Lacibacter sediminis: one gene and its partner. The protein of the gene in region 2 binds, or shares a complex with, the protein of the main gene of each other region. Links are inferred from orthologs where the notes say so. Each region holds a gene or a part of one and is shown on either strand. Other genes may lie near its edges. The genes, in order: hisH and hisF.

The links.
Region 1: the proteins of hisF (region 2) and hisH are in contact, whole or in part, in a crystal structure (PDB 6RU0), measured with the Thermotoga maritima proteins. The link is inferred for Lacibacter sediminis from one-to-one orthologs. Residues at the interface, in WP_004080486.1 of Thermotoga maritima: Met1, Leu2, Ala3, Arg5, Ser40, Glu41, Asp45, Glu46, Ala70, Glu71, Ile73, Asp74, Ile75, Pro76, Phe77, Asp98, Lys99, Ser122, Gln123, Glu161, Thr195, Leu196, Asn247, Arg249, Glu251; in WP_004080484.1 of Thermotoga maritima: Asn15, Arg18, Arg22, Arg117, Leu118, Pro119, His120, Met121, Gly122, Trp123, Asn124, Asn134, Gly135, Tyr136, Tyr138, Val140, Tyr158, Glu180, Lys181, Ser182, Ser183, Lys184, Ile185.

The regions. Positions count from the first base shown.
Region 1 is NZ_CP060007.1:2,415,147-2,430,433, reverse strand. What follows is about bases 5,633-8,473. They hold hisH (imidazole glycerol phosphate synthase subunit HisH), read right to left. Parts: upstream 7,434-8,473; coding sequence 6,831-7,433; downstream 5,633-6,830. Other genes in these bases: H4075_RS10340 (endonuclease domain-containing protein), read right to left, coding at 8,391-8,473; trpA (tryptophan synthase subunit alpha), read right to left, coding at 7,527-8,297; hisA (1-(5-phosphoribosyl)-5-[(5-phosphoribosylamino)methylideneamino]imidazole-4-carboxamide isomerase), read right to left, coding at 6,113-6,829; H4075_RS10365 (lipopolysaccharide biosynthesis protein), read left to right, coding at 5,633-6,111. Outside these bases: H4075_RS10385 (transmembrane-type terpene cyclase), read right to left, coding at 1-207; peptide-methionine (S)-S-oxide reductase MsrA, read left to right, coding at 477-1,073; H4075_RS10375 (ABC transporter substrate-binding protein), read right to left, coding at 1,162-2,850; H4075_RS10370 (M1 family metallopeptidase), read left to right, coding at 2,890-4,602; more of H4075_RS10365, read left to right, coding at 4,618-5,632; more of H4075_RS10340, read right to left, coding at 8,474-8,786; trpB (tryptophan synthase subunit beta), read right to left, coding at 8,850-10,040; H4075_RS10330 (hypothetical protein), read right to left, coding at 10,127-11,089; H4075_RS10325 (phosphoribosylanthranilate isomerase), read right to left, coding at 11,178-11,810; H4075_RS10320 (phosphoribosylanthranilate isomerase), read right to left, coding at 11,906-12,532; indole-3-glycerol phosphate synthase TrpC, read right to left, coding at 12,522-13,319; trpD (anthranilate phosphoribosyltransferase), read right to left, coding at 13,350-14,342; H4075_RS10305 (anthranilate synthase component II), read right to left, coding at 14,374-14,955; H4075_RS10300 (anthranilate synthase component I family protein), read right to left, coding at 14,977-15,287. UniProt on the Escherichia coli protein: IGPS catalyzes the conversion of PRFAR and glutamine to IGP, AICAR and glutamate. The HisH subunit catalyzes the hydrolysis of glutamine to glutamate and ammonia as part of the synthesis of IGP and AICAR.
Region 2 is NZ_CP060007.1:2,114,584-2,129,796, reverse strand. The notes cover bases 4,607-7,373. They hold hisF (imidazole glycerol phosphate synthase subunit HisF), read right to left. Parts: upstream 6,486-7,373; coding sequence 5,727-6,485; downstream 4,607-5,726. Other genes in these bases: H4075_RS09045 (C40 family peptidase), read right to left, coding at 6,628-7,302; hisIE (bifunctional phosphoribosyl-AMP cyclohydrolase/phosphoribosyl-ATP diphosphatase HisIE), read right to left, coding at 4,990-5,592; H4075_RS09060 (TlpA disulfide reductase family protein), read right to left, coding at 4,607-4,985. In the rest of the region: H4075_RS09075 (CocE/NonD family hydrolase), read left to right, coding at 1-908; H4075_RS09070 (beta-N-acetylhexosaminidase), read left to right, coding at 953-2,629; H4075_RS09065 (TlpA disulfide reductase family protein), read right to left, coding at 2,765-3,892; more of H4075_RS09060, read right to left, coding at 3,900-4,606; dnaE (DNA polymerase III subunit alpha), read left to right, coding at 7,504-11,136; H4075_RS09035 (HYC_CC_PP family protein), read left to right, coding at 11,244-11,642; H4075_RS21675 (heavy metal-binding domain-containing protein), read left to right, coding at 11,737-12,288; H4075_RS09025 (efflux RND transporter permease subunit), read left to right, coding at 12,377-13,666; H4075_RS09020 (efflux RND transporter permease subunit), read left to right, coding at 13,669-15,213.

The DNA of each region.
Region 1 (15,287 bases), 300 kb from region 2 along the record:
GTTAACCCATATTTGAATTTCCTGCCCTTGGTTCAAAAAAACAAACGAATACAAAAATTCCCAAAACATATTAAATGCCAATACAATTGCAGGCATTCCGCACATTTTATCTTTAAAAGACCGGTAAATAATCAACAGGTAAACTATGGTCCATGATATACCAAGTGTAGCTAATATGAGTAAAGTAATAACTGTGCTTTTGTCCATTTCTTAAAATCTTATCTGTTATCATTCTTTAATTTGAAGATAGCACAAGAAGATAAAACTTGAAAGGAAACGTTAAAGGCGTTCTAAAATCATTAAATTGTCGTCCGTACTACAGCCAGATGAAAACCTCTGGCACAATTTTGCACGTACATTGCATATTGCAAAAAAACAAGAACGATATGTGGAGCAAATTACTTTTGAGCATTTTGACTGTAACCGGATCGTTTCAATTTTTTTCCTGTGTTACAAGTGAACCGAATAATAAAACTATGAGCGATAATTTATCAAGCGTTGCCTTTGCAGGAAGCACCGGCAATGAAGGAGCAGCTACTGATACTGCCACATTTGGCGCAGGGTGCTTCTGGTGTGTGGAAGCTGTATTTCAACAAGTGGAAGGTGTATTAAAAGTAACCAGCGGTTACTGTGGCGGACATGTTGTGAACCCGACCTACGAGCAGGTGAATACAAAAACCACCGGCCATGCAGAAGTAGCACAGATCATCTTTGATCCCAAGAAAATTTCTTTTGATGAATTGCTGGAAATCTTCTGGCAAACACATGATCCTACAACATTGAACCGCCAGGGAAATGATGTGGGTCCGCAATACCGAAGTGCAGTGTTTTATCACAATGCAGAACAGAAAGCAAAAGCCGAAAAGTATAAAGAAGAACTAAACAAGAGTGGTGCGTTCAGTGCCCCGATTGTTACAACAGTTGAAGCTTACAAAAACTACAGCGAAGCAGAAAACTATCACCAGAATTATTACAACCTCAATAAAAATTCAAATCCTTACTGCTATTATGTAATTAAACCCAAGCTGGATAAGTTTGATAAAGTATTCAAGGATAAGAAGAGAAAAAGTTAAGAAATTAAAGGTACAAGATACAAGTAGAACAAGGCACAAGAAGTAAGGCAACTGAACCTTGTGCCTTGTTATTTTTGCTTGAGCCTGGTTACCTGAGTTTTACCTTTCTTAATTCCAGCCAGTTTAATGCATTTGGTTTAAATCCCTTTACAGCTGGCTGCACGAGATGGATCACCATATCATACCATAACGGTACAATTGGAGCGTCGTTCATCAGCATTTGATCCATTTGCCGGTAGAGTTTGTAACGGACGGAATCGTTTGGTTCTTTTGTTGATTGCTCATACAATGCATCATACGCAGCATTTTTATAACGTGTATAGTTCGGTGGTGCAGGATTTTTTCCATAGAACACACTGAGATAGTTTTCTGCATCAGGATAATCGGCGATCCAGCTTGCACGAAAAAACAGCGCTTCGCTTTTTGATGTTTGGGTAAGCAATAAACTTTTTTGCACCGCTTCCACTTTTACATTCAAACCAATATCCTGCAACTGCCGGGCAATATAACTACCCAGATCAGCATAGATAGGAATCGTCAATAGTTTTATCTCCGGCACATCTTTCATAGAGTTAAAACCAGCCTGCTGCAACAATGTTTTTGCTTTTGCAGGATCATACGAATAACCTTTCACAATCGTTGAATCGAAGCTTGGCAAACCTGTTGGCACAAAGCCACTTTCAGCAGCAGTTCCTATAGAGTTGCGGAGATAAAGCATCATCTTTCTGCGGTCAAATCCATAATTGATCGCCTGCCTTATTGCCTTTAACCGCAATGGAGAATTCTTCACCAACGGATTAGTTGAATCAACCAGTATTCCGATATATTCAATATTGAGATATGGATGTCTATTAAGCACCACTTTATCCTTCCATTCTGCACGCAACTCACCTTTTTTATTCAGCACCTCATCTTTAAACGAAGCATCAATATCATTAATGAAATGAAGGTTCCCCTGCCTGAATTCCATGAACTCACTCGCCTTATTATCAAGAAAACTCACTTTCACACCATCAACATAAGGTAAACTTTCACCTGCACTATCTTTTTCGAAATAATTTTTATTCTTTACAAGAATCAACGCCTGACCTTCTTCCCATGCCTTGAATTGAAAAGGCCCTGTACCGCAGGGATTGCGTCTGAAATCAGGTCCATATTTCTCTACCACTTCTTTTGGCACAATGGAACAATACACATTACTCAGCACACCAAGTATCTGCACAAAAGGTCGCAGCACCGTAATACGGAATGTTGTATCATCAACAGCAGTAAAACCTGTTGCTGCATCAACCCTGTTGTTGAATATCCATGCACCAGGACTTGCTGTACTCTTATCCATCAACCTTTGAAAGCTATAGACCACATCAGCCGCCGTCATCTTTCGTCCTTTTCCATTCGGGAAGGCGCTATGATCATGAAAGAACACATCATCACGTAAATAAAAAGTTACCTGCAGGCGATCATCACTAACAAGCCAGCTTTTTGCCAGCGAAGGAACAATGTTTAGTTGATCATCTGTTTCAACGAGTGTGTTGTATAACTGATGCGTTGCCCAAATGACAGATTGACTTTTGGCAAATGCAGGATCAAGTGAACTGATACCGCTTACTTCATTGTAACGAAAAATATTCTGCTCATTCTTTTTGGCTTTGCCGCAGGAAAGGAGGACTAAAAATGAAAAATGAAGAATGATAAATAAAAAATGAGTAAATGCGCTTACCGGGAGCAATATTTTGCTTACCATTCTTACTTCTCTTTTATTTTTCGCTTTCTGCATAAAGAATTACAGCTAAATTTAGGCTCAAATATAAATCCGGTGCAAAAAAAGAATTTATCAGCTTACCTCAGCTTATTTCTGTTCCTGTTATTTCAATCCGTACTTGTTCAATCGCAATCTTTTCATAATAACGAAAAACTTACGAAACAAGATACATTACGTGGCTCCATAACTCCTGAGCGTGCCTGGTGGAATGTGGTGAAGTATGATTTAGCTGTAACCCCCAACTTTAAGAATTTTACCATTAGTGGCAGCAATACAATTTCCTTTAAATTGGTGAAGAAGAAAGGCAACCGTATGCAGATCGATCTGCAGGATCCATTGGTCATTGATAGTGCTGTCTTAAACGGAGTTCCTGTGAATTTCAGCCGTGACGGACATGCATGGTATATTGAAATGCCCAAACGCAGAATGCCCAAAGTGTTAACTGCCGATAAAGATCTGCATCAACTCTACCTTGTTTATCATGGTGTACCAAAGCCGGCTTTACGTGCTCCCTGGGATGGCGGGGTAGTTTGGAAAAAAGACAAGAACGGAAATCCATGGATCAATGTTGCATGTCAAGGTTTGGGTGCAAGTGTATGGTGGCCATGCAAAGATCACCAAAGCGACGAACCGGATAATGGTGTAAGCATCAGCATAACTGCTCCTGACACGTTGATGAATGTTTCAAACGGAAAATTACAAAACGTAGTGGCAGATGGAAAAGGAAACAAAGTGTGGACATGGGTTGTAACGCAACCTATCAATCTATACAATATAACAATGAACGTAGGCAAGTATGTACATTTCAGCGATACATTGAATGGAGAGAAAGGAAAACTTGATCTTGATTATTATGTTCTCGATTACAATCTTGATAAAGCTAAAAAACAATTTGAACAGGTGAAGCCAATGCTTCGTGCGTTTGAATATTGGTTTGGCCCCTATCCTTTTTATGAGGACGGATACAAACTGGTAGAAAGTAATCATCTTGGCATGGAACACCAAAGTGCCGTTGCTTACGGCAACGAATACATGAATGGTTATAAAGGGAACGATCTCAGTGGTTCTGGCTGGGGATTGAAATTCGATTTCATCATCATTCATGAAAGTGGTCATGAATGGTATGGAAACAACATCAGCAGCAAAGACATTGCCGATATGTGGGTGCATGAAGGTTTTACCAATTACAGCGAAACACTTTACACTGATTATATTTTTGGCACAGAGGCAGGTGATGCTTATGTGCAGGGTGTGCGCAGAAATATCCGTAACGATATTCCGATTGTTGGCAAATACAATGTGAACAAAGAAGGAAGTGGTGATATGTATCCAAAAGCGGCTAATATGATTCATATGGTGCGCCAGATTATTGGCGACAAAAGCAGCTTTCGCATGCTTTTACGTGATATGAATGAGAAATACTACCACAAAACTGTTACAGGCGCAGAGATCGAAGATTTTATTTCGAAACGTACAGGATACAACCTCGATAAAATGTTTGATCAATACCTGCGTACTACCCAGGTACCAACGCTGGAATATTTTCTTACTACAGAAAACAACACACAGTTATTATATTACCGCTGGACGAATTGCGTGAAAGGTTTTAATATGCCTATTCGATTGCCCGGCAACAGCAATCCAAAATATGGTTTGCTGCTGGCTACTGAAAACTGGCAGAAATTCCGTACCAATTTTAAACAAGGTGAAGACATCAGCAAACTGATGGATAAGAACTTTTATGTTACTTATAAAAAAGTAAAATAATATCTTCGGCCACTCATGGGACAAATCAGGAAACAAGCCATTATCTCCAGCATTGTTATTTACATTGGCTTTTTTGTTGGTTTTATCAATACCTGGCTTTTCACCAAAAACGGCATCTTCACTCCCGAAGAATATGCACTTACCCGCTTGTTTTTTGATGTAGGTCAGCTCATGTATGCGGTTGCCAGTCTTGGAACAATATCGGTTATCTACAAATTTTTTCCTTACTACAAAGACAATCTTGATCCAAAAGAAAATGATTTAGCAACGTGGGTACTTGTAACAGTAATTGGCGGTTTCTGTTTGGTAGTGATTGGCGGACTTATTTTTGAACCGTTGATCGTGCAAAAATTTTCCGGTCGCTCGCCTTTGTTTGTTGATTATTACAAGTGGGTATTCCCCTTTGGCTTGGGACTGCTGTTGTTTACCATTCTTGAAACATTAAGTAACAACGCAAGGAAAACCATTTACCCGGCTTTTCTCCGTGAAACAGGGTTCAGGTTAATCACAACCATACTGATTACGTTATACCTTTTCAACTGGCTCAGCTTTGATCTGTTTATTAAAGTATTTTCATTCAGCTTTCTCATTACTGCAATACTACTCGCCATTTCATTGAAGAAGAACGGTCAACTCCATTTTACATTTACGGCAAGTCGTGTAACAAAGAAGTTCAAAGCAAAGATGATCACCCTTGCAGCATTTGTTTTTTCGGGGCAGGTCATTTTTATTTTATCGCAGGTAATGGACAGTATTTTTATTGCGAGCTTAATGGGGCTTGTTCCCACAGGCATCTTTGCTCTCTCTTCCTACATCGCAAATTTAATCCAGATACCGCAACGTAGTATGATCTCCATTACACTTCCTGCTTTATCGCAGGCGTGGAAAGATAAAAACATGCAGGAGATCAACCGTATTTACAAACGATCTTCAATTAATCTCTTAGTTGCTGCACTGTTTATCTTTGGAGGAATATGGCTCAACATTGAAGATGCATTTCGTTTACTGGATATTCAATCACAATACAGTACCGGACTTGCTGTTGTTTTTATTCTCGGCATATCGAGAATTATTGATTCAGGTACAGGGGTAAACTCGCAGATCATAATGACCTCTACACAATGGAAATTTGAATTTCTTACGGGTGTATTGTTATTGTCGATCAGCTTGCCTTTAAACTATGTCTTGATCAAAAAATTTGGTATTGAAGGAAGCGCCTACGCCAACCTTGTTGCTTTCATCATTTACAACGCCGTTCGTTATACATTTTTATGGAAACGTTACAACCTGCAACCGTTCAGTATAAAAACTGTACTTGCACTTGCAACCGGAATCATCGCTTACTTTATCAGTTATTATGCTTTAAATAATATGACAGGCTGGATAGGTATTGTATTGCGCAGCAGTTTATTTGCAACAATATTTACTGCGACTGTATTTGCGCTAAAACTTACACCTGATGCCTTGCAATTAGTGGATGTGGTGAAGAAACGTTTCGGAAGAAAATAACTTAACTGAATTTCTTCAACTCATTCAATGTTACTCTTCCTTCGTAAATGGCTTTACCTACGATTGCTCCATTGCAGCCGATCTCAGCTAATTCATCCAAGTCTTTCATGGAACTTACGCCACCACTTGCAATGAAATGCAGTTGAGGGAATTTCTGAAGGATGTTTTTATAAAGTTCTGTTGATGGGCCTTCGAGACGACCATCTTTGCTTACATCGGTGCAGAAGATCTGCTGCACACCATGATTGATATATTTTTCAATAAAATCGTAGATCCAGATATCTGTTGTTTCTAACCAACCACCCACAGCGATCTTTTCATTCTTTACATCAGCACCCAATAAAAATTTCGCTGCACCAAATTGTTGCAACCAGCTGACAAACTTTGTTTCATCTTTCACCGCAATGCTCCCAACTGTAGCCAATGCTGCACCTGAATTCAAAACAATCTTCACATCTTCTTCCTGCTTAATACCACCACCAAAATCAATTATGAGTGAAGTTTTAGAAGTGATCGTCTCAAGCACTTTCCAGTTCTTGACAGCACCAGCTTTTGCTCCATCGAGATCAACGAGGTGCAAACGCTGCAATCCTGCTCCTTCAAATTCTTTTGCTACTTCTAAAGGATGTTCGTTGTAAATTTTCTTTTGAGCGTAATCACCTTCTGTTAAACGCACACATTTCCCGTCGATGATATCAATGGCTGGTATGATCTGCATACTATTGGTCTAAAAAGTTTTTTAAAATTTGTTCACCCACTTTCGCACTCTTCTCTGTGTGAAACTGTACGCCATAAAAATTATCTTTCTGTACTGCACCTGCATACTCCAATCCATAGTTTGATGTTGCAATACAATATGGATTCATTTCTGCATAATAACTATGTACATAATAGACATAGCTGTGTTCAGGCACATCTTTAAATAGATCAGTCTTTAAATTGTAAATGTCATTCCAGCCCACCTGCGGCACTTTGATCGGAATATCAGGACTGATCTCTTCGCTGCGGAACAATTTCACTTTCGCAGGAATAATACCCAGGCACTCTGTATCATTTTCTTCTGAATGCTCAAACAGCAACTGCATACCCACACAAATACCCAATACCGGTTGCTTCAGTTGTTTAATGATCGCATCCAACCCTTTCTCCTTCAAACTATCCATGGCGCTGCGTGCAGCCCCCACACCGGGAAAGATGACTTTATCAGCAGCAAACAATTCATCCTGATCATCCGTCACTTTTGCATCAACACCCAACCGCTCCAATGCGAACAGCACCGATTGAATATTTCCTGCGTTGTATTTTACAATTGCCAAATTCATAGTAACTTTCTTTTATCATTAGCGACAATAGCTCATCCGGTAGAGTGCGAGTTTCCCAAACTCGAGGTGGCGGGTTCGAGTCCCGTTTGTCGCTCAACCTAACACTCCAGCCAAAAACTGTTTCGTTGCTCCTGCAACATCATTCGTTCCTTCCAATGCTTTAATATAGGCAGTACCAATAATAGCACCATTCGAATTTGCGCAAGCCTTATCAAACGTTTCTTTGTCTTTAATACCAAAACCAACCAACAAAGGATTTTTCAACTGCATCGCTTTTAGTTTTTGCAGATACGCATTTACATCGGTCATATTCTTATTACTTCCTGTTGTGGAAGAAGAAGAAACAGCATATAAAAAACCAGTACTTAAACTGTCTAGCTTTTTAATACGCTCATCACTTGTCTCAGGTGTCACCAGGAAAATAAAATCTAATCCATTTGCTTTGATGATTGAACCATACTCTGTTTCAAATTCATACTCCGGAAGATCAGGTAAGATCAAACCATCAACACCAACCGCTGCCGCATCCTTACAAAAACGTTCAAAGCCATATTGCAATACAGGATTCATGTAACCCATTAAAATGATGGGCACATTAATTTCTTTTCGTGCATCTTTTAATTGGACAAATAACGTTTCGATCGTCATACCGTTTGCTAATGCAATGGTGCTGCTGTGCTGTATCACCGGACCATCTGCCAATGGATCACTATATGGCATACCGAGTTCAATCAGGTCGGCACCGCTTTCCTGTAACGCTTTCATTACTTCAATTGTACTGTTCAACTGAGGATAACCTGCTGTGCAATACACATTGAGAACGTTCTTGCTTTTTCTGTCGAATAATGTTTTAATTCTGCTCATAACCTCATCCGCCCTTCGGGCACCTTCTCCTCGAGGAGAAGGAAGCCAGGCTTTTAGTTTATAATGTTTCTTTTGTACTTATAATCTGGTATTCTATTTCTTATCAGGCATATTCTCAACAAACTCTCTGATCTTTTTCAACACCAAACTCATATCATTTAGCACTTCTTCATTTCTAAATCGAAGCACCATAATTCCCAATTCTTTTAATTCGTACGTTCTTCCCTCGTCGCTTTCCTTTGCGTCTCTGCTATTATGCACTGAGCCATCCACCTCAATCACCAATCTCTTCTCATGACAATAAAAATCAGCAATGAATTTATCAAGCGGATGTTGTCTCCTAAACTTCAGTCCATCCAGTTTTCTGCTTCTCAAGTTCCTCCACAATAAATCCTCTGCAACCGTTTCATTCTTTCGCAAGTCTCTGGCATACTCAAATAACTTCCCAACGGAACCTTTATGCAAATTATCGTTGTGTGAGTCTGACATAAATTTAAATTTCGGAGTGACATTTCTCCCTCTCCTCAAGGAGAGGGTTGGGGTGAGGTCAAGTCAACTCTCCATTACTTTCATATACGTCGCCAAATCCTTATCTCCTCTTCCACTCAAACAAATAATCACCTGGTCGTCTTCTTTAAATTTATAATTATGCAACACTGCAAACGCATGCGCTGTTTCCAACGCCGGAATAATTCCTTCCAGCTTACTGACTTCAAACGCCGCATCCAATGCTTCTTCATCTGTTGCACTTAAAAATACACCCCTACCACTTTCAAATAAATTTGCATGCATCGGACCAATGCCGGGATAATCCAATCCTGCCGAAATACTATGCGGCTCCACCACCTGTCCATCTGCAGTTTGCATCAACAAACTTTTGCTGCCATGCAAAATACCCGGCTTACCAAGTTGTGTTGTTGCTGCACTTAGCCCACTATTCACACCATGACCTGCTGCTTCAACAGCGATCAACTGCACACTCAATTCATCTAAGAAATGATAGAACGCACCGGCTGCATTACTGCCGCCACCCACACATGCCATTACATGCGTTGGCAAATCTTTACCCGTATGCTCTTTTAACTGCCAGCGCATTTCTTCACTGATCACACTTTGAAACTTCGCCACCATATCAGGATAAGGATGCGGACCTACCACACTGCCGATGATATAATGTGTATCGTTCGGATTATTGATCCAGTCACGAATGGCTTCATTCGTTGCATCCTTTAATGTTTTACTGCCGCTTGTTGCAGGCACAACTTTTGCACCCAGCATTTTCATACGGGCCACATTCGGCGCCTGGCGTTCAATATCTTTTTCGCCCATGTACACAATACACTCCACACCTTTCAACGCACACACCGTTGCTGTTGCCACACCATGTTGCCCCGCACCTGTTTCTGCAATAATGCGTTTTTTACCGAGACGTTCAGCCAGCAAAATTTGTCCAACGGTATTATTGATCTTATGCGCACCGGTATGACAAAGATCTTCCCGCTTCAACCAAATGTTGGTATTGAATTGTTTGCTCAACCGCTTTGCATAAAATAACGGCGTGGGACGACCGACATAATCTTTCAGCAACGACCTGAACTCCTTTTGAAAAGCAGCATCGCTCATAATATCGAGGTAACGGCTCTGCAGCTCCTCCACATTCCGATGCAGCATTTCAGGGATATACGCTCCACCGAATTTTCCGTAATAACCTTGCAAAGAAGGTTTTTGATATGTTGTTTCCATCGTTTTATATTTTAATGATACCAGCTTTTGTTTTTCATGGCATCAACTGTTGCGTCGCAATCCCTTCATCGGTTGTGCAAAAAGCATCAATTAAGCTTTCCTATTTTCCGAGGTTGATATTCTATTTTCGGCGGAATCAATAAAGTCCATTGGGCCTCACTGCTTAATCTATTCAAAGCCTTATATAAAGCTCCCAATCCAAAATTTCCCCAGTGTCCATAATCATCAATCTTTTTTACACCTCCTTTATAATTAATTACCAGGTGAGAAGTTCCAGCATCGTAAATATTTTCCATTTCAAAACTATCTTCCAACTTCCAAAGGTTAACCTGGCAAATCAAATTATTTATGCTATCAAATATTCTTTGTTCTAACTGGAATTGATAAATCTTTTTTTTACCCATTTCAAAATCTTCCCTTCGAATGACTCCATTAGCAAACAAAGTAAGATGGCTGTACCGATACGACGATGAAACCCAATTTGAGGAAGTGTAATACTTAATGCTATCAAACCCTTTGTTACATTTACTACCCACATTCACGAACTCCCCTTGATAATAATTAAGCGTATCAAACCGAACAACTTCTTTCCTTTTTTCTTGGAAAAGTCTTGCCAAAATGAAATGATTATCCCCATTCAACAATCTAACAACACTCCCAATAAAATGCTCATATCGTTGCCAAAGATATTTTACATCGTAATTACCCGATGGATTAGATACAATTGCCGTGATATTAAACCCATCGAAATACTTTTGAAACAGCATTCTTTCAGCATAACTAACAACCAAATCCAACTTACCATCATTATTAAAGTCAGTAGTTATTTTTTGTATGCTTTGTATGGAATCAAATATTGAATTCTCGGCAATCTGTTTCTTTTCTTTCAACTCCTTTCCAGTTACAAAATGCACATTCTTATATTGCTTTCCTGTTTGCTGACAAATAAATAGTTTCAACAAAGAATCGTTGGTCAACTCTTCGACTCTTAATTGAGCAACCGCATAATTGGCGTAAAACAAGATCAACAAACAAATAGTCTTTTTCATAATAGTTGTTTATCAAAGCTGATGTCCAAAAACCTTCGTTTACATAGATTCATGCTATGCGCCTCCGTATCTCTGTGTTTCAACCTTGTCATCTCAACTCTCCCACAAACTTCTTCACCAATTCCATATCCTTCACACCGGGCATCGTTTCAAACTTGCTGTTCATATCCAATGCAAAGAGATCCTTCGCTACCTCCTCTTTTACAAATTCTTTGATGGCTGCTGCATCGGTCGGCTCAATGCCACCGCTTAAAAAAAACGGTTTACCGATAGTCAATCCCTTCAGCATATTCCAATCAAACTTCTTTCCTGTTCCCCCATAACCGGCACCCATCGTATCAAACATATACATATCCACCGCTTCCACATAATCTTTGATCTTCCAGGGAATATTATCATCCTCTGTGATACGAAATGCCTTGATCAGCGAAATATAATCACTCACCTTTTCACAGAACTTCGGTGTTTCATCACCATGTAACTGCACCATGTCCAACCCGAAATTCTCCACATGATTAATGATCTCATCATACGACGCATTGACAAACACACCCACCTTGTACACTTTCAGCTTTGCCCGTTTCACCTGCACACCGGTTAAATGTTTCAACACAAACCTTGGTGACTTGTGATAAAAGATCATACCGGCAAATTCAACACCCATCTCGCCCAATTGTTGCATTTGTGCAAGATCCGTCATGCCGCAAACTTTAATTCTCATAAGCTCTGCTTTAAAGGGTTGGTTGTAAACAAAAGCAATCGTTTCGAATGGCCATCTCCAATCCGTAAGACTAGGGCGTCAGACGGCAGAACTCACTATTTCATTCCCAACTTAAACTGCAGCACTAAACTCATATCTTTTTCACCCGGTGCTTTCTCCACTTTGCTGTTAATATCCACGCCATAAAAATCAGGATGCTTGAATGCTTTGATCCGTTTTACATCTTCAATACCGATACCACCACTCAGGAAAAACGGTTTTTCAATTTTGCTTTTTTCAATTACAGCCCAGTCGAATTGTTTGCCTGTGCCACCTTTCTGATTACCACTCTTCGTATCAAACAAATAATAATCACATGCTTCGTCATAAGGCGCTACCAATGCATCAATATCTTTTACTGATTCATCAATATGAAATACTTTGATCACTTCCACATCTTCATTCAGGTCAGAACAAAACTCAGGTGTTTCTTCACCATGCAATTGCACTACATCCAAACCATAATCTTCTATCGCATCAAGGATGTCACTGTAAGAAGGATTTACAAACACACCTACTTTCTTCATGTCGTAATCCGCTTTCTTGATCTCTTTCTTATCCAACTTCCCTTCAACATAACGTGGAGAATCCTTGTCGAAAATAAACCCGACAAAATCAATGTCCAATCCTTCTAACTGTTGTACCTGTTTCAATTGGGTAATACCGCAAACTTTAATATTCATGCTTCTGCTTTTTTAATTGTTGTGTGAATTGTTCAAATGCCTGTCCGGGGTTTTCTTCTTTCATAAAATTCTCACCAATCAAAAATCCCCTGAAGCCGTTTGCTTTGAACAACAATATATTTTCAACGGAACTGATACCGCTCTCTGCTACTTTTATTTTATCTGACGGTATCTGTTTTGCCATCCGCAAGCTACGTTCAATATCCACTTCAAATGTTTTTAGGTTACGGTTGTTGATACCAACGATCTCTGTTTCTTCACAAATATGCTCCAGCTCTTCTTCTGCATGCAGTTCCAGTAACACTTCCAGTCCAAGCGATTTGGCAAATGTCGCCAATCGTTTCACTTCTGCAGGCGTTAAACAGGCAGCGATGAGCAAAATTACATCAGCACCCATTGCTTTTGCTTCCGTAATTTGGTATTCATCAACGATGAAGTCTTTTCTTAAGACAGGAATTTCATTCACCCTTGCTTTCAGCAGATCATCTGTACTGCCACCAAAGAACTCTTCATCAGTCAGCACACTTAAACAGGATGCTCCATTGTTTGTGTAAGCAGTTGTTACATCCACCACATCTGCTTCACCATTTATCACACCTTTTGATGGCGACTGACGTTTGAACTCTGCAATAATACCCGTCTTCGAATCATCGAGCAGAAACTGCTTTAATGAAAGAACCGGCCTTGCATACAATGGTCGCTGCTGCAATTCTGCTACGCTCGTCTTTGATTTCCGCTCCTCTACTTCAATCCGTTTCTGTGCTATTATTTTATCTAGAATATTCATGCTTATAACTTAATACTTACTACCTGGTACTTATTGCAATTCAATTAACTTTTTCAAACAATCATTTGCTCTTCCGCTTTCTAAGCTTTCTACTGCAGCTCCAAACGCATCATCATAGGTTTTATAAGCACCGGTGCAATACAAACCCATTGCTGCATTCGCCATCACCACTGCATTTTGTGCCCATGTTCCTTCACCACTCAAAATCTTTGTAAAGATCTTTGCTGCTTCTTCAATACTGTTACCACCGTGAATATCGGTTTGCTGCACCATGCGTTTGCCCAACTGTTCAGGCGTCATGATAAATTCACCTTTATTTGTGATCACTTTGGTATCGTTCGTCAATGATATTTCATCGTATCCATCCAGACTATGAATGATGGTGAATGCACCACCTGTCTGTTGCAACAAATAATTATAGACCCTTGCCATCTCTAAACTAAATACTCCCACCAGTTGATACGCCGGACTTGCAGGATTCACCATTGGCCCAAGCATATTAAAAAAGGTACGCATGCCGAGGTTCTTACGGATAGGCCCAACTGTTTTTAATGCAGGATGAAACATCGGTGCATGCATGAAACAGATATTGGCTTCTTCCACTTCACGTTTCAACTGATCAACATTGTTTTTGAATTTATAACCCAATTGCTCCATCACATTACTTGCACCACTGATGGTTGATGCGCCGTAGTTACCATGCTTGGCAACTTTTTGTCCGGCACCTGCCACAATGAAACAGGAAAGCGTAGAAATGTTGAAGGTGTTTTTTCCATCACCACCTGTACCAACAATATCGAGCACCGCATGTCCATTGAGATCAACCGGCACACAAAGCTCCAGCAATGCATCACGGAAACCCTGCAGCTCTTCAATGGTAATGCTGCGCATAAGATACACCGTCATGAAAGCAGTGATCTCATGTTCGTTGTAAACACCTTTCCCGATATTCAACAGTACATCTTTCGCCTGATGACGATCGAGGCTTTTATGTTCAAACAGTAACTGAAGTATTTTTTTCATTTTCAAATTTTCAAATTCACTCATTTTCAAATTAAGCCTTCAACCAATTACGAAGTATTGTCTCTCCTACTGGCGTCAACACACTTTCCGGATGAAACTGCACACCCTGCACATCAAATGTTTTATGCTGCAAGGCCATGATCATTCCTGTTTCATCTTCAGCTGTAATTTCAAGATCAACAGGAAAACCTTCTTTATTCACCACCCAGCTATGATAGCGACCGACTTCAATTGTATCTGAAAGTCCATTCAACACGCCATTGGGTTTTGGATTTTTTGGATTTTGGATTTTAATCGGTGTTGCTACTCCATGAAATACGGTTGAAAGATTCGTCAACGTTCCACCGAATGCTTCGCCAATTGCCTGGTGACCTAAACAAACACCAAGAATTGATTTTGTTGCAGCATATTCTTTGATCAACGGCAATAACAATCCCGCTTCTTCAGGGATACCCGGACCAGGGGATAAAATAATTTTATCATAGTCCTTCACCTTCTCTAATGGAATCTGATCGTTGCGATGCACATCCACTTTTATATGTGTGATCTTCTCCACCAGGTGAACAAGGTTATAAGTAAAGCTGTCGTAATTATCGAATACTAAAATTTTCATTATTGTAATGTTCATCAACTATTAACTAATACTTACTGCAAACTCAATTGCCTTTTTCAACGCTCCCAATTTATTATTCACTTCCTGCAATTCACTTTCAGGTTTGCTTGCAGCAACTACACCTGCTCCCGCCTGATACACCAATTTATTTTGTCGGCTCATGAACGTACGGATCATGATCGCATGATTACAGCTTCCATCAAAACCCATGAAGCCGATGCCACCGCCATAATAACTTCGTGCAGTTGGTTCATTTGCATCGATCAACTGCATGGCTTTGATCTTTGGCGCACCACTTAATGTACCTGCAGGAAATGTTTTAGCTAATAATT
Region 2 (15,213 bases):
ATGGGCAGTGGAGCAGAGGCGATGGCACCAGTTTAGGTAATGTAAAATTCGAGAGCAACACTTCTACTTATTATCAAAATGAAATTGAATTGCCTTTCTTCATGCATCATCTTGAAGGCAAAGCGAATATTGATCAACTTGCTGAAGCAACGATTTTCTTCACCGGCGAAAATCAATGGCGCAAGTTTACACAATGGCCTGCTGCCAATGTAAAAATGACACCGATGTTCTTACAACCAAATGGCGGCTTGAGCTGGAACAAACCAACTTCATCCAATAGTTCTTCCGAGTATGTGAGTGATCCTGCCAAGCCTGTTCCCTACACAGAAGATGTGCATTTCAGCAGAACCATTGCTTACATGACCGATGATCAGCGTTTTGCCAATCGCCGTACAGATGTACTTTCTTTTCAAACAGAAATCTTAACGGAAGATGTTACACTTGCAGGAACAGTGATTGCTGATTTGCTTACCAGTATTTCAACAACTGATGCAGATTTTGTGGTGAAGCTGATCGATGTATTCCCTAGTGATTTCAGTTATCCGGGTTCTGCATCAGCAGCAGGTCGCTTAGGTGGCGGAAGTTATCCAATGGGCGATTATCAGATGTTGGTGCGTGGCGAAGTAATGCGTGGACGCTTTCGTAACAGTTTTGAAACACCAGCTGCTTTTACTCCAAACAAAGTTGAGAAGGTGAAATTTGAATTACCTGATGTGGCACACACATTCAAAAAAGGGCATCGCATTATGATTCAGATTCAAAGCAGTTGGTTCCCGTTAGTAGATCGTAACCCGCAGCAGTTTGTAAATATTTACGAAGCAAATGCAAAAGATTACATCAAAAGTACCATCAAAATATGGCACGATGCAAAGAACGGATCAAACATTGTGTTACCTGTTTTAAAATAAATTCAGTCATTATTTATAACCCCTAAACAAAATCAAACCAGCAGATGAAAAGGTTTTTATCGATCATGTTTGTCAGTTGTTCGCTTATTGTTTCGGCGCAGGAAATTAGTATTATTCCGCAGCCATACGAAATGAAACAACCTGAAAAAGGAACGTACACGTTAAAACAAAAGATTACCTGGAGCAGCAATTTCCCTGATGGTGATGGCGCAAATGCAGTTACCAACTATCTAACAGAATACTTAAAAAAGTATTACAACATCGAAGCTGTGCAGGCAAAAGGCAGCAAGGCTGATATTGTTTTTTCTTCAACACGCATGCCTACAGGTGGTGCATTAGCTTATCGTTTAAACGTAAGTAAGAGCGGTGTCCGCATCGAAGCAAATTTTGATGAATCTGCTTTTCATGCAGTACAATCACTCATTCAATTATTGCCTGTTCAACAAAACGGAACTGCTGCAATTCCTTTTGTGAAGATATTTGATAAAGCCCGTTTCGATTACCGTGGTATGCATCTCGATGTGGGTCGTCATTTTGCTCCGGTATCATTTGTAAAAAAATATATCGACTATCTCGCTTTGCATAAGATCAATGTTTTCCATTGGCATTTAACGGAAGACCAGGGATGGCGTATTGAGATCAAGAAATACCCTGAGCTTACGAATATTGGCAGCAAACGCAATGGTACCATCATTGGTCGTTACCCCGGAAAAGGCAACGACAATAAACCTCATGACGGCTATTATACACAGGAAGAAATTAAAGAAGTGGTGGCTTATGCAAAAAGCCGTTTTGTAGAAGTTATTCCGGAAATTGAAATGCCGGGGCATGGCAGTGCAGCGATTGCTGCTTACCCGTCATTAAGTTGTTTCCCCAACAGGACAACAGAAATTCCGTTAAATATGGTTTCGTTGAAAACAGTACAGGAGGCACAAAAGGGCCGTGTGAAATTTGTGCAGGAAACATGGGGCGTGTTTGATGATGTGTTTTGTGCAGGTAAAGATGAAACATTCAAGTTCCTTGAAAATGTATTGGATGAAACGATCTCACTTTTCCCTTCGAAATATGTGCATATTGGTGGCGATGAGTGTCCGAAAACACATTGGAAACAATGCCCTAATTGCCAGAAGCGCATGAAAGAACTGAAGCTGAAGGATGAACACGAACTGCAGAGTTATTTTATTCAGCGTATTGAAAAATACCTCAACGCCAAGGGTAAAACAATTATTGGTTGGGATGAAATTCTGGAAGGCGGACTTGCACCAAATGCACAGGTGATGAGCTGGCGTGGTGAAGCGGGCGGTATTGCTGCTGCAAAAGAAAATCATTATGTTATCATGACACCGGGCAGTCACATGTATTTCGATCATAAACAAACTGCAAATGAAGATTCAGTAACCATTGGAGGTTTTACAACTGTACAAAAAGTATATACGTATGAGCCAATTCCAAAAGAATTACCTGAGTCGCAGGCGAAATATGTACGTGGTGCGCAAGCCAATGTATGGACCGAATACATGAACAACAGCAGTAAAATTGAATACATGATCTTCCCCCGCATGGCTGCATTGAGTGAAGTATTATGGACAGCAAAAGAAAAACGTAATGCTGCCGATTTTGAAAAACGTTTGCTTGTTCAGTTTAAACGTTATGACCTATGGGGAGCCAATTACAGTAAAGCATACTTTGATCCGAAATCAACTGTGGAAGCAAAAAAATAAAATTGTAAGGCACAAGAACCAAGGAACAAGATTCAAGGTTCAAGGCACAAGAGAAAAGCCGGTGTTCATTTTGAACACCGGCTTTTCTTATACTTGTAACTTGTTTCTTGAGTTTCTTTCTTGCGTCTTGTCTCTTTACTTCAATATTTCTTCCAGCTTCTTCTCCAACGCTTCGCCTCTTAAATTTCTTGCTATCACCACACCGTTTGGATCAAGCAGCATATTAAACGGAATACCTAAAATGCCAAACTGCTGTGAGGCTGCATTTTCCCATCCTTTCATATCACCCACTTGCGGCCAGGTATACTTATCATCTTTAACTGCTTTTAACCATTTGTCTTTACTTTGATCGAGTGAAACGCCAAAAATTTCAAAGTTCTTTGGCTTATACTTTTCGTATGCCTTCACGAGGTTTGGACTTTCCGCCCGACAGGGACCACACCAGCTTGCCCAGAAATCAACCAATAAATATTTACCACGAAACGATGAGAGTGAAATGTTCTTTCCATCAGCAGTTGGTTGTGTAAAATCGGCAGCTACTACGCCAACCATCGATTTCTTTCCAACATTGATCATTTCCTGTAAACGCTTCCCTTTCCCCGAACTACGCAGGTTTTCATTCAGCAATAAATATAATGGCTCTCCTTTCGCTGCATCCATATCAAAACCCAGAGCCTGCTCCGCCATGTACAAAGAAACAGGTGAAGACGGATTGTTTTTTACAAACTTCAACTGTTCTGCGTGGATCAGTTCCTGGTGAACCTTGAACATTTCCATCAACTGATTGGCAGCTGTGCTGTTCTTCGCTTTGTTATATTCATAATAAACATCACCAATCTTATCTTCCAGTTCTTTTAACCCTTTTGTTTGCTGTTGGTATTTGTAATAATCATTTACAATAGCTGAGCCTTTTACTTCGGCTTCGCTCAACCATGTTTTTGAAACAATGGTGATGGTTCCTTCATCAAGAAAAAGAGTAAGGTTGCTGCGGCGGTATTCCGTCATGTCAAATCCTTTACCTGCCGGTGGATTTGCTTCCTGCAACATCAATGTGGCCATTACAGGTTCGTCAATCTCACCACTGATGGTGAACTTTCCGTTTTCCACTTTTGCTTCTTCGGCTCCGTTGCCGTTATTCCAGCTCAGCAATACATTGTACTTCTTCGTTGCAGGCGGCAAAGTACCTGTTACAGTAAATTTTTTTTCTTGTGCTGTTGCATTTACAAAAGCAAATACAAGCACAACTGTCAACAATTTTTTCATGCTTACTTTATTTGAACAATTCTTCTAATCGTACCTGAAGTTCTTCTCCACGTAGATTTTTACCAATGATCATTCCATCGGGGCCGATCAACAGGTTTTGTGGTATAGACGTGATCTTATAAATACGTGCTGCTTCGTTACTCCAGAATTTCAGATCGCTTACATGTGTCCATGCAAGGCCATCCTGTGCAATTGCTTCCAGCCACTTGCTGCGGTCACGGTCAAGTGAAACCCCTAACACCGTAAAATTTTTTGCCTTGAATTTGTTGTATGCAGCAACAAGATTTGGATTCTCCATGCGGCAAGGGCCACACCAACTCGCCCAAAAATCAACCAATACATATTTGCCACGAAACGATTGAAGTGATATTGGATTACCCGATGTATCAGCTTGTGTAAAGTCAATGGCTTCGGTACCAATAGCACCGATCTTATTTTCTTTTACAATGCCACCCACCATGCGACCATAAAAACTCTTTTGCGCCACTTCAGAAAGCTTTGCATAGTTAGAGTCTAACACATCAGGCTGCTGAAACACACTATAGATCACATACAACAACAAAGGTGTTACAGGCGATTGATTATTTTTCTGAATATAAGCATCAGCTGTGCTGTTGATCTCGGTTACAAGATTACGCACAAGATTGTAAATAGAATCCTGTTTGCTTTGCATGGCCGGGTTTTGCAATTGCTTACCATAACCATCAAGCTTCATAAAATAAGGGTCGAACTGCTGACGGAAACGTACAAAATCATAATTCGTTTTTGATCCATTTACCACAGCTTTTTGTAAAGAATCAACATGGGCATTTATGGTTACAACAGACGGATCAAGGAAAATTCCAAGGTTCTGTTTACCACCTTCAACACTCAACACATAGAGTGCTGTTTCGGTGATGTTGCCTTTCAGTTCAAACTTGCCGTTCTTAACTGTTGATTCAGCAAGTGCTTCGGTATCCTGACCATCCATACGCAAACTCACCTTTGCATTTTCTTTGGCACCTCTGATGGCTCCCTTGATCTGAAAGGATTGCTGTGCCTGCAGTTGCAGCGCAAACACAAGCGACAAACATATCGTTAAAATAGATTTCATAGTATTAATCTGAATGAGAATGACGCTGTTTTAAAACGTAGATCACATCCTGCAAAGAAACATTTTTCGCCCTTAATAAAACGATAAAATGGAAGAGCAGATCTGCTCCTTCGTTTAAGAAAAGCTCCTCATTATTATCTTTTGCTTCAATAATAATTTCGGTTGCTTCTTCCCCCACCTTCTGTGCAATTTTATTGATGCCTTTATCGAATAAGCTTTTTACATAGCTTTTACCGTCCGTACTTTTCCGGCGCAATTCGATGATCTCTTCTAAATACGATAAAAAGTCGTCGCTGTGATTTTTTTCGCTCCAGCAGGTATCGGCACCCGTATGGCAGGTTGGACCAGCCGGCTCAGCTTTGATCAACAAGGTATCCTGGTCGCAATCGAGCAACACCTGTTTTACGGTTAAAAAGTTGCCGCTTTCTTCGCCCTTTGTCCAAAGTCGTTGCTTACTGCGGCTATAAAATGTCACCTTGCCGCTTTCTTCGGTTTTAATAAATGCTTCGTTATTCATAAAACCAAGCATCAATACTTTACTGGTTTTATAATCCTGGATGATGGCCGGTAACAGTCCATCGTGGTATTTCGAAAAATCTGGTTTCAACGTGTTGATTTTTATTATTTATTTGATTGAAACACTAATAGCGCCGATTGAAAAGATATTACTGATCTAAATCAAATCCGTTTAATCCGCATTTACCCGTGTTATCTGTATCTCTATTGTCTTGCTCCGCAAAGCTAAATCCTTACCGCAACATTTCTCTCCTTCAAGTATGTTTTCAGGTCAGCAATTTCAATTTCTTTAAAATGAAAAATACTTGCAGCTAATCCTGCATCAGCGTAAGCCAGTTCAAAAACATCTGCAAAATGCTGCATTGTTCCGGCACCACCGCTGGCAATTACCGGAATTGGTAACTCAACCGACAGTTTCTTAGTAATATCCAATGCAAAACCCTGCTTGGTGCCATCGTTGTTCATACTGGTGAGCAGAATTTCACCTGCACCCAGATCAACACCCTGCCTGGCCCAATCAATACATTTCATCTCGGTTTTGGTTCTGCCACCATTCAGGTACACATACCATTCGCCGTCTTCCTCTTTCTTGGTATCGATTGCCAGTACACAACATTGACTGCCTGCAGCCAATGCAATATCATTGATGAGTTGAGGATTTTTAAAAGCCGCTGTATTTACACTCACTTTATCAGCACCGGAATTGAGCAGTACGCTCATATCTTCCACAGTGCTGATGCCACCGCCAACTGTAAATGGGATGTTCACATGACGTGCAATACGCTTTACCAATTCGCTTAAGGTTTTGCGTTTCTCAACTGTAGCGGTGATATCAAGAAACACCAGTTCATCTGCACCCTGTTGGGCGTACAAGGCACCCAGTTCAACAGGATCGCCGGCATCACGCAGGTCAACAAAGTTGGTGCCCTTTACCGTGCGGCCATCTTTAATATCTAAACAGGGAATAATGCGTTTCGTCAACATATATTAAATCTGGGCGAGGTATGCCATATTTCCAACAGTCTGTGAAATTTCATCAACCTGTATTTAAATATGGAATATCTATTTGTTCAAATAAAAAAGGCTTCAAGTCAAGTTGAAGCCAGGTTCGTTACAAAGATAATGTTTATGGTTTGGGTGAACTATTTTGTAATACCCGCCCTGCTCCCAGCAACTTCCGGCTCCAGTAGGTTTCATTCAGATCGCTGATCATAACCCCACCCGATGTGGATGCATGCACAAACTTATTGTTATGCAGGTACACGCCTACATGCGACACACCACCACGTGTATTGAAGAATATCAGATCACCTTCCTTCAGATCATCCATTGGTATCCACGAAGCCATCTCTTTCTGTTCACGGGCCGTGCGTGGTAACTGCATAGCAAAAACACCCATCATCAATGTTTGTACAAAAGCAGAACAGTCGATCCCTTTCTGTGTAGTGCCGCCTAAACGGTAAGGCGTACCCCACCAGTTATCGATCAACTCGTATAATGATTTGTTCTGGATTGTTTCAACCGGCACATCTAAACGGATGGCATATTTGAACTGTGAGAGCGAAAATAATTCGAGTGATGAGCTGTAAGAAGCAACATCCTTTGTTTGAAAAATACTTGATTGCGGAGTTGATGTAGAAGAACTTGTGCGTACACGTTTGTATTCAGGTCGCACTTCATTTTTTTCTTCAACTGTTGCGGATGCGGTTGAAGACTGTTTCGGCTGAAACGCATTCTTTACCGTACTGCAACTGGTGAGCAGTAATATGGCAGACAGATATGTAAGCAAATGTCTAATCATGGTATTGAATTTATCCAACGGCGCAAAAGTAGCGACGCAGCCCCTTTTCATCAAGAAACGAGCCAAATCGTCTATCCGTTAAAGATAGCTATTGAGGGATTGCTGACAAATTTTCACCCGTTGTTTTATCTAAAACGTTCATTTTGTGGATTTCTTATTCGCTTTTTTTCGATTGAGAACAACGAAATTTGACGCCTGACTATGACTAAATTTTCCCATTTACACGTTCACACGCAATATTCTCTGCTCGATGGAGCCGCTTCCATCGGTTCATTATACAATAAAGCCATTACTGATGGTATGCCGGCGTTGGCCATCACCGATCATGGTAATATGTTTGGAGCCTTCCAGTTTGTGGCCGAAGCTTACAAGCATAAAAATGAAGATGGTTCTTTGAAAGTAAAACCCGTTGTTGGTTGCGAATTTTATTTAACCGAAAACAGGCATATAAAAACCTTCAGCAAAGAACAGCGGGATCATCGTTATCACCAGGTATTGCTGGCTAAGAATGAACAGGGCTATAAAAATCTTGTAAAACTTACATCGCTTGGTTTTATAGAAGGCATGTACAGCAAGTATCCACGTATTGATAAAGAACTCATTCATAAATACCACGAAGGATTAATTGCAACCACCTGTTGTCTTGGTGCCATGGTGCCACAAATGATCCTGAATAAAAGTGAAGAAGATGCAGAGAACGAATTCAAGTGGTGGCTGAATATTTTCCAGAAAGATTATTATGTAGAAATACAGCGCCACGGCATGACCGAGCAGGATAAAGTGAATGCGGTGCTGTTGAAGTTTGCAAAGAAGTATGATGTAAAAGTTATTGCAAGTAACGATTCGCATTATGTGGATCAAACCGATTTCAATGCGCATGATATTTTGTTGTGTATCAACACCGGCGAAAAACAAAGCACTCCTGCCCTGCGTGAATTTTCTGATGATGATGTGAATGTGAAGAACAAACGCTTTGCGTTTCCCAATGATCAATTTTATTTCAAGACTACTGCAGAAATGAAAAAGGTATTTGAAGATGTGCCCGAAGCCATCGACAATACCAATGAGATCGTTGATAAGATCGAAGTACTTAATCTGAAGAAAGATATTCTGCTTCCGGCCTTCCCTATTCCAAAAGAATTCCAGGTGCATGATGATGCCAACCTGAATCAATGGGAGTTTCTGAAACATCTTACTTATATCGGTGCAAAAGAACGTTATCATGAAATAGAAGAAACCACAAGAGAACGTATAGACTTTGAATTGTTCACCATTAAAACAATGGGCTTTGCCGGTTACTTTTTGATCGTTAGTGATTTCATTAAAGCCGGTCGTGATATGGGTGTGTTTGTTGGGCCTGGTCGTGGTTCAGCTGCAGGAAGTGTGGTGGCTTATTGTATCGGCATCACGAACATCGACCCTATTAAATACAATCTACTGTTTGAGCGTTTCTTGAATCCTGATCGTAAATCAATGCCGGATATTGATACGGACTTTGATGACGAAGGAAGACAAAAAGTAATTGATTACGTCGTTGATAAATATGGTAAAGCGCAGGTGGCGCAGATCATCACTTATGGCACCATGGCAGCGAAGAGTAGTATTGCCGATGTTGCCCGTGTAATGGATCTGCCATTGGCTGAGAGCCGTGCTTTATCGAAGCTGGTTCCCGAACGTCCAGGTGTTTCGTTGAAGAGAGTGTTACATGCACCGTTCACCGGCGAAAAAAGTTTAGCAGAGAAGGAAGCCTTTGGTCCTGATGAGTTGGAAATGGTGAAAAAGATCAGGCAGGTTTATGCCGGCGATGATTTGCCTTCGAGAATTTTGCATGAAGCAGAAATTTTAGAAGGGTCTGTTCGAAACACAGGTATTCACGCAGCAGGTATCATCATTGCACCAAGAGATCTCACAGATTTAATCCCTGTTTGTACTTCGAAAGAATCTGAACTCTGGTTAACACAAATTGAAGGAAGTGTAATTGAAGATGCAGGTGTTATCAAGATGGACTTTCTTGGTTTGAAAACATTGAGCATTTTGAAAAATGCCTTGCAGCTCATCAAACAAAATCATGGAGTAGAAATAGAAATCGACAATATTCCATTGGATGATACGAAAACATTTGAACTGTATCAACATGGCTCTACCATTGGTACGTTCCAGTTTGAAAGTGTGGGTATGCAAAAGTACCTGCGTGAGTTAAAGCCCGATCAGTTTGGTGATTTGATTGCGATGAATGCCTTGTATCGTCCCGGCCCTATTGCCTACATCCCCAACTTTATTGATCGTAAACATGGAAAGGAAGCGATCAGCTATGATCTTGCTGAAATGGAAGAATACCTTAATGAAACTTATGGTATTACTGTCTACCAGGAACAGGTGATGTTGCTTGCACAAAAATTAGGTGGCTTTAGTAAAGGTGATGCCGACGTACTGCGTAAAGCAATGGGTAAAAAGCAAAAAGCAGTACTGGATAAAATGAAAAAACAGTTTATTGATGGTGCTACTGCAAAAGGGCATCCAGCAGATAAACTGGAAAAAATATGGACCGATTGGGAAGCGTTTGCACAATACGCTTTCAATAAATCGCATTCTACCTGTTATGCGTTTGTAGCTTATCAAACAGCTTATTTAAAAGCACACTATCCCGGCGAATACATGAGTGCGGTGTTGAACAACGCCGGTGCCATTGAAAAGATCACCTTCTTTATGGAAGAGTGTAAACGCATGGGCATTAAAGTACTTGGCCCTGATATCAATGAATCACAAAATGGTTTTGCAGTGAACAAAGCCGGTGAGATCCGTTTTGGATTAGGTGGATTAAAAGGCGTAGGCGAAGCAGCCATTGACAGTATTATTGAAGAACGTGAAAAGAAAGGACCATATAAAGATGTGTTTGATTTTATCAAGCGTGTCAACCAACGTACGGTTAATAAAAAATCACTGGAGAGTCTGGTGTACGGCGGCGCATTCGATTGCTTCAAAGAATATCATCGTGCACAATACTTTCATGTGATGCCGGGTGATACAGTAAACACATTGGAACGTATCATCAACTTCGGCAACCGTTTCCAGGCGAATGTGCAAAGCAATACCAACACCTTGTTTGGTGAAAGTATGATGATGGAAATTCCTACACCAAAAATTGTAAACTGTGAAGAGTGGACATTAACAGAAAAACTGGATCATGAAAAAGAGATCACGGGCATTTTTATCAGCGGACATCCATTAGATCATTTCAAATTTGAAATGCAACATTACAAGATCACACCGCTTAGTGATTTTAATGAATTTAAAGAAGCCATTCTGTTACATGCAAATCCATTCCAGACATTTCGTTTAGCTGGCCTCGTTACTTCACATAACCAACGTGTAACCAAAACAGGAAAGCAGTTTGGCATTTGTATGATTGAAGATTACACCGGCAATACAGAGTTCGCCTTATTTGGTGAAGACTTCGTCAAGTTCAAAGATCATTTCACTCCCGGTGCAGTTGTGTTTGTGACAGGTGTATTTAAAACACGCTGGAACAAAGACGATGACTTTGAATTCAAGATCAACCAGGTGCTGTTGCTTGAAACAGTAAAACGTACCATGACCAAACAACTCATTGTTGATATTGAACCACGTTTCCTCACCGAAGAGATGGTAAGCTTTATGGAGAAGAACGTAAAGAAAAATCCCGGCAAGAGCAATCTGAAATTCAATTTATACGAGCCAAAGGATAACTGGAAAGTGGGCATGTACACGGTAGAGAAAGGCTTTGAAATGAATGATGAGATGGCCGCATTCCTGCTGGATAAACCCGAATTGAATGTAACTGTCGTGCATGCATAATCAGTGTAAAAATTAATACAAGTAAACTCTAAAATTCAAGCCAACTGACTATTGTCAGTACATTTTCATACCGATTCGCAAGAAATGTTGGTAATTTAGCATTTCAGATGAAAAAGCTCGTAGTAGCCATATTATCTTTTCTCTACATCAGCACCTCCAGCGGAGCCACGTTGCAAATGCATTATTGCATGGATAAACTGGTGGACTGGAGTATTGGCCACAATGATGAGAAGAACACCTGCAACAATTGCGGGATGGAAAAAGATGGTAAGGGCAAGAACGGCTGCTGTAAAGATGAACAAAAGCAATTAAAAATTGAAAAAGATCAGAAAACTGCAGCCGCATTTGAACTTACACTTTCATTAGCAACAGCTATACCTGTATCGCATCCTGTTTACAACCTCGTTGTCATTCCTTCTGTAACAGAACAATTCCCTCTAAGCAACGCACCTCCACGAAGTCCGCAATTAGCTGCTTATATCCGCAACTGCACATTCCGTATTTAATTCTTTTCGTTTGTATAAGCCGGGCAATCATGTTGCCGGGCTATTGGTATTTGCATATATACCGCTTCTATTCTTCACTTTAAAAAACAACAACATGAAAACGTTTCAATTACTGTTGATGGCAGTATTTACCATCGTTTCTGTAAACATAGTTGCCCAGGAAAAAGCAGGCAAGAAAGATAAAGGGCCTCACCCTACATTATACACCTGCCCAATGCATGATTCTGTTGCTGCAAAAAAACCAGGCAACTGTCCGGTTTGCGGCATGAAACTGGAGCTTTCTAAAAAAGAACAGATGAAGAAAGATGTAACAAAAACGTACAGCTGTCCCATGCATGCAGATGTTACAAGCGACAAGCCCGGCAAATGCAGTAAATGCGGTATGGACCTGAACATGTCGAAAAAAGAACAAATGAAAACCGAGGTCATGAAAACTTACAGCTGCCCCATGCATCCTGAAGTTACAAGTGACAAACCCGGCAAGTGCAGCAAATGCGGAATGGACCTGGTGAAATCAAAAGAGAAAACAAAAACAGAAGTGGCAAAAACTTATGTATGTCCTATGCATGCTGATGTTAAAAGTAACAAGCCCGGTAAATGCAGCAAATGCGGAATGGATCTGAAGAAGAAAGATCATAAGCATTGATCAGTTCAAAAAAGAACAGAATGTTGAAGAGTGCGACGCAACAAATGTTGAATAGCATTACTTCAGCCGGATACAAAAAATAAGAAATATGGTTCGAAAATTAATTGAGCTGGCCTTGCGAAACAGGCTTGTTGTATTGCTGGTGGCAGCAGGCCTGTTTGCTTACGGCATTTACTCCATTAACAAAAACCCGATCGATGCTATTCCTGATTTGAGCGAAAACCAGGTGATCGTTTTTACGGAATGGATGGGTCGTAGCCCGCAGGTGATCGAAGACCAGGTAACGTATCCATTAGTAAGTAATCTGCAGGGAATTCCAAAAATCAAAAACATCCGTGGCTCTTCCATGTTCGGGATGAGTTTTGTGTATGTGATTTTTGAAGACAACGTTGATATCTATTGGGCGAGAACAAGAGTGTTGGAACGTTTGAATTTTGCTCAACGTTTATTGCCGCAAGGTGTAACGCCTTCGCTGGGTCCTGATGGCACAGGTGTTGGTCATATTTACTGGTATCATCTGGATGCACCAAAGATGGATCTGGGTGAACAACGTGCATTACAGGATTGGTATATCAAATTCGCTTTACAAACTGTACCCGGCGTTGCTGAGGTAGCATCGTTTGGTGGATTTGAAAAACAATATCAACTCGTAATCGATCCGGTGAAACTGCAGTTCTACAACATCTCCCTGATGGATGTCATGAACAAAGTGAAGAGCAACAACAATGATGTGGGCGGACGAAAATTTGAAATGGCCGACATGGCTTACATCATTCGTGGTCTCGGTTATATGAAAAACAAAACAGATGTAGAAAACATTGCATTAGCCAATTACAATGGCATTCCTGTTCGTGTAAAAGATATTGGCTCAGTACAGATGGGTGGTGATTTGCGTCTCGGCATTTTTGATATGGATGGAAAAGGCGAAGTGGTTGGTGGCATTGTGGTAATGCGCTACAATGAAAACGCCAACAAAGTAATTGCAGCCATCAAAGAAAAAATGAAAGAAGTGGAAAAGGGATTACCCGAAGGTGTAAGTTTCAAAACTTCTTACGACAGGAGTACATTGATTCAGGAAGCAGTTGAATCAGTAAAAGGAACATTGATCGAAGAGATCATCGCTGTATCAATAGTTGTACTGCTGTTTCTTTTTCATTGGAGAAGTGCTCTCATCATCCTTATACAATTACCTATTTCAGTTGCAGCAGGTTTTATTTTCCTTGAAATGTTTGGCATCTCATCGAATATCATGTCGCTCACAGGTATTGCATTGGCCATTGGCGTGGTGGTGGATGACGGCATTGTGATGGTGGAAAATGCATACAGGCATATCAGCGAAGCACAAACAGAAAAACTTTCATCAACCGATAAAGCGTAAATATGGCAAAGTGGTTTAAACGGGAAAAAGATCCATTAACGGCGGCTGAAAAGATGGAGATCATCGAACGTTCGTCGAAACAGGTTGGGCCGGGTGTTTTTTATTCAACCATTATTGTGGTGACATCATTTCTTCCTGTGTTTTTATTAACCGGTATGGAAGGCAAACTCTTTCATCCATTAGCATGGACTAAAACATTTATCCTGCTGATCGATGCTGTACTCGCTATTACATTAATGCCTGTGCTGATCTCTTTTTTCTTGAAAGGCAGATTAAAACCCGAAAGCGCCAATCCAATTACCAGAACATTAGAAAAAATCTATACACCCGTTTTAAAATTCTGTTTAAAATGGCGTAAAACAACCATTGCTGTCAATCTCATTGCATTGGCTGTTGGCATTATCATGATGACAAGATTGGGTTCTGAATTCATGCCGCCTTTAGATGAGGGCTCATTACTATTCATGCCGGTAACATTGCCCGATGTTTCCAACTCAGAAGCAAAGCGATTGTTGCAGGTGCAGGACAAATTGATTCGCACTGTACCTGAAGTGGAACATGTATTAGGCAAAGCCGGTCGTGCAAATACTGCAACGGACAACTCTCCTATCAGCATGATTGAAACCATCATTCTCTTAAAACCAAAAAGTGAATGGCGTGATAACATGACGAAAGATGCCATCATCAATGAACTGAATGCAAAGATGCAAATACCCGGTGTTACAAATGGTTGGACACAGCCCATCATCAATCGTATCAATATGCTGTCTACAGGTATACGCACCGATGTAGGATTAAAAGTATACGGACAAAATCTCGACAGTATTTATGCATTTGCGCAAACCATCAAAAAACAACTGGAAGGAATTGATGGTGTAAAAGATCTCTATGTTGAACCGATCACCGGAGGTAAATACATCGACATTGAAGTAAAGCGTGAAGAGATTGGTCGCTATGGCTTAAGTGTCGATGATGTAAATCTTGTAATTGAAAGTGCATTGGGCGGTATGAAGCTTACAACAACTGTTGAAGGCCGTCAACGTTTTTCAGTGAATGCAAGATACGGGCAGGATTTCCGTAACAATCTCACTGCATTAAAACGCTTACAGGTGCAAACAATGGACTTCGGCCCTATTCCTTTAGAAGCTGTGGCAGATATCAAGTTGAGCGACGGGCCGCCGATGATCAATTCTGAAAATGCAATGTTGAGAGGCACGGTGTTGTTCAATGTGCGTGAAAGAGATTTAGGAAGTACTGTGAAAGAAGCGCAGGAACGCTTGAACCAGATGATCACCAAATTACCCAAAGGTTATTTCTTAGAATGGAGTGGTCAGTGGGAAAATCAAATTCGTGCCAATCAAACCTTAAAAACAATTCTACCCATTGTACTCATCATCATCTTCATGGTGTTGTACTTCACTTATCATTCATTTAAGGAAGCGGCAGTCACCATGATCACCGTTCCGTTTGCATTGATTGGCGGAGTTTTTATGGTTTATTTCTATGGTATCAATTTATCAGTTGCCGTTGCCGTTGGTTTTATTGCA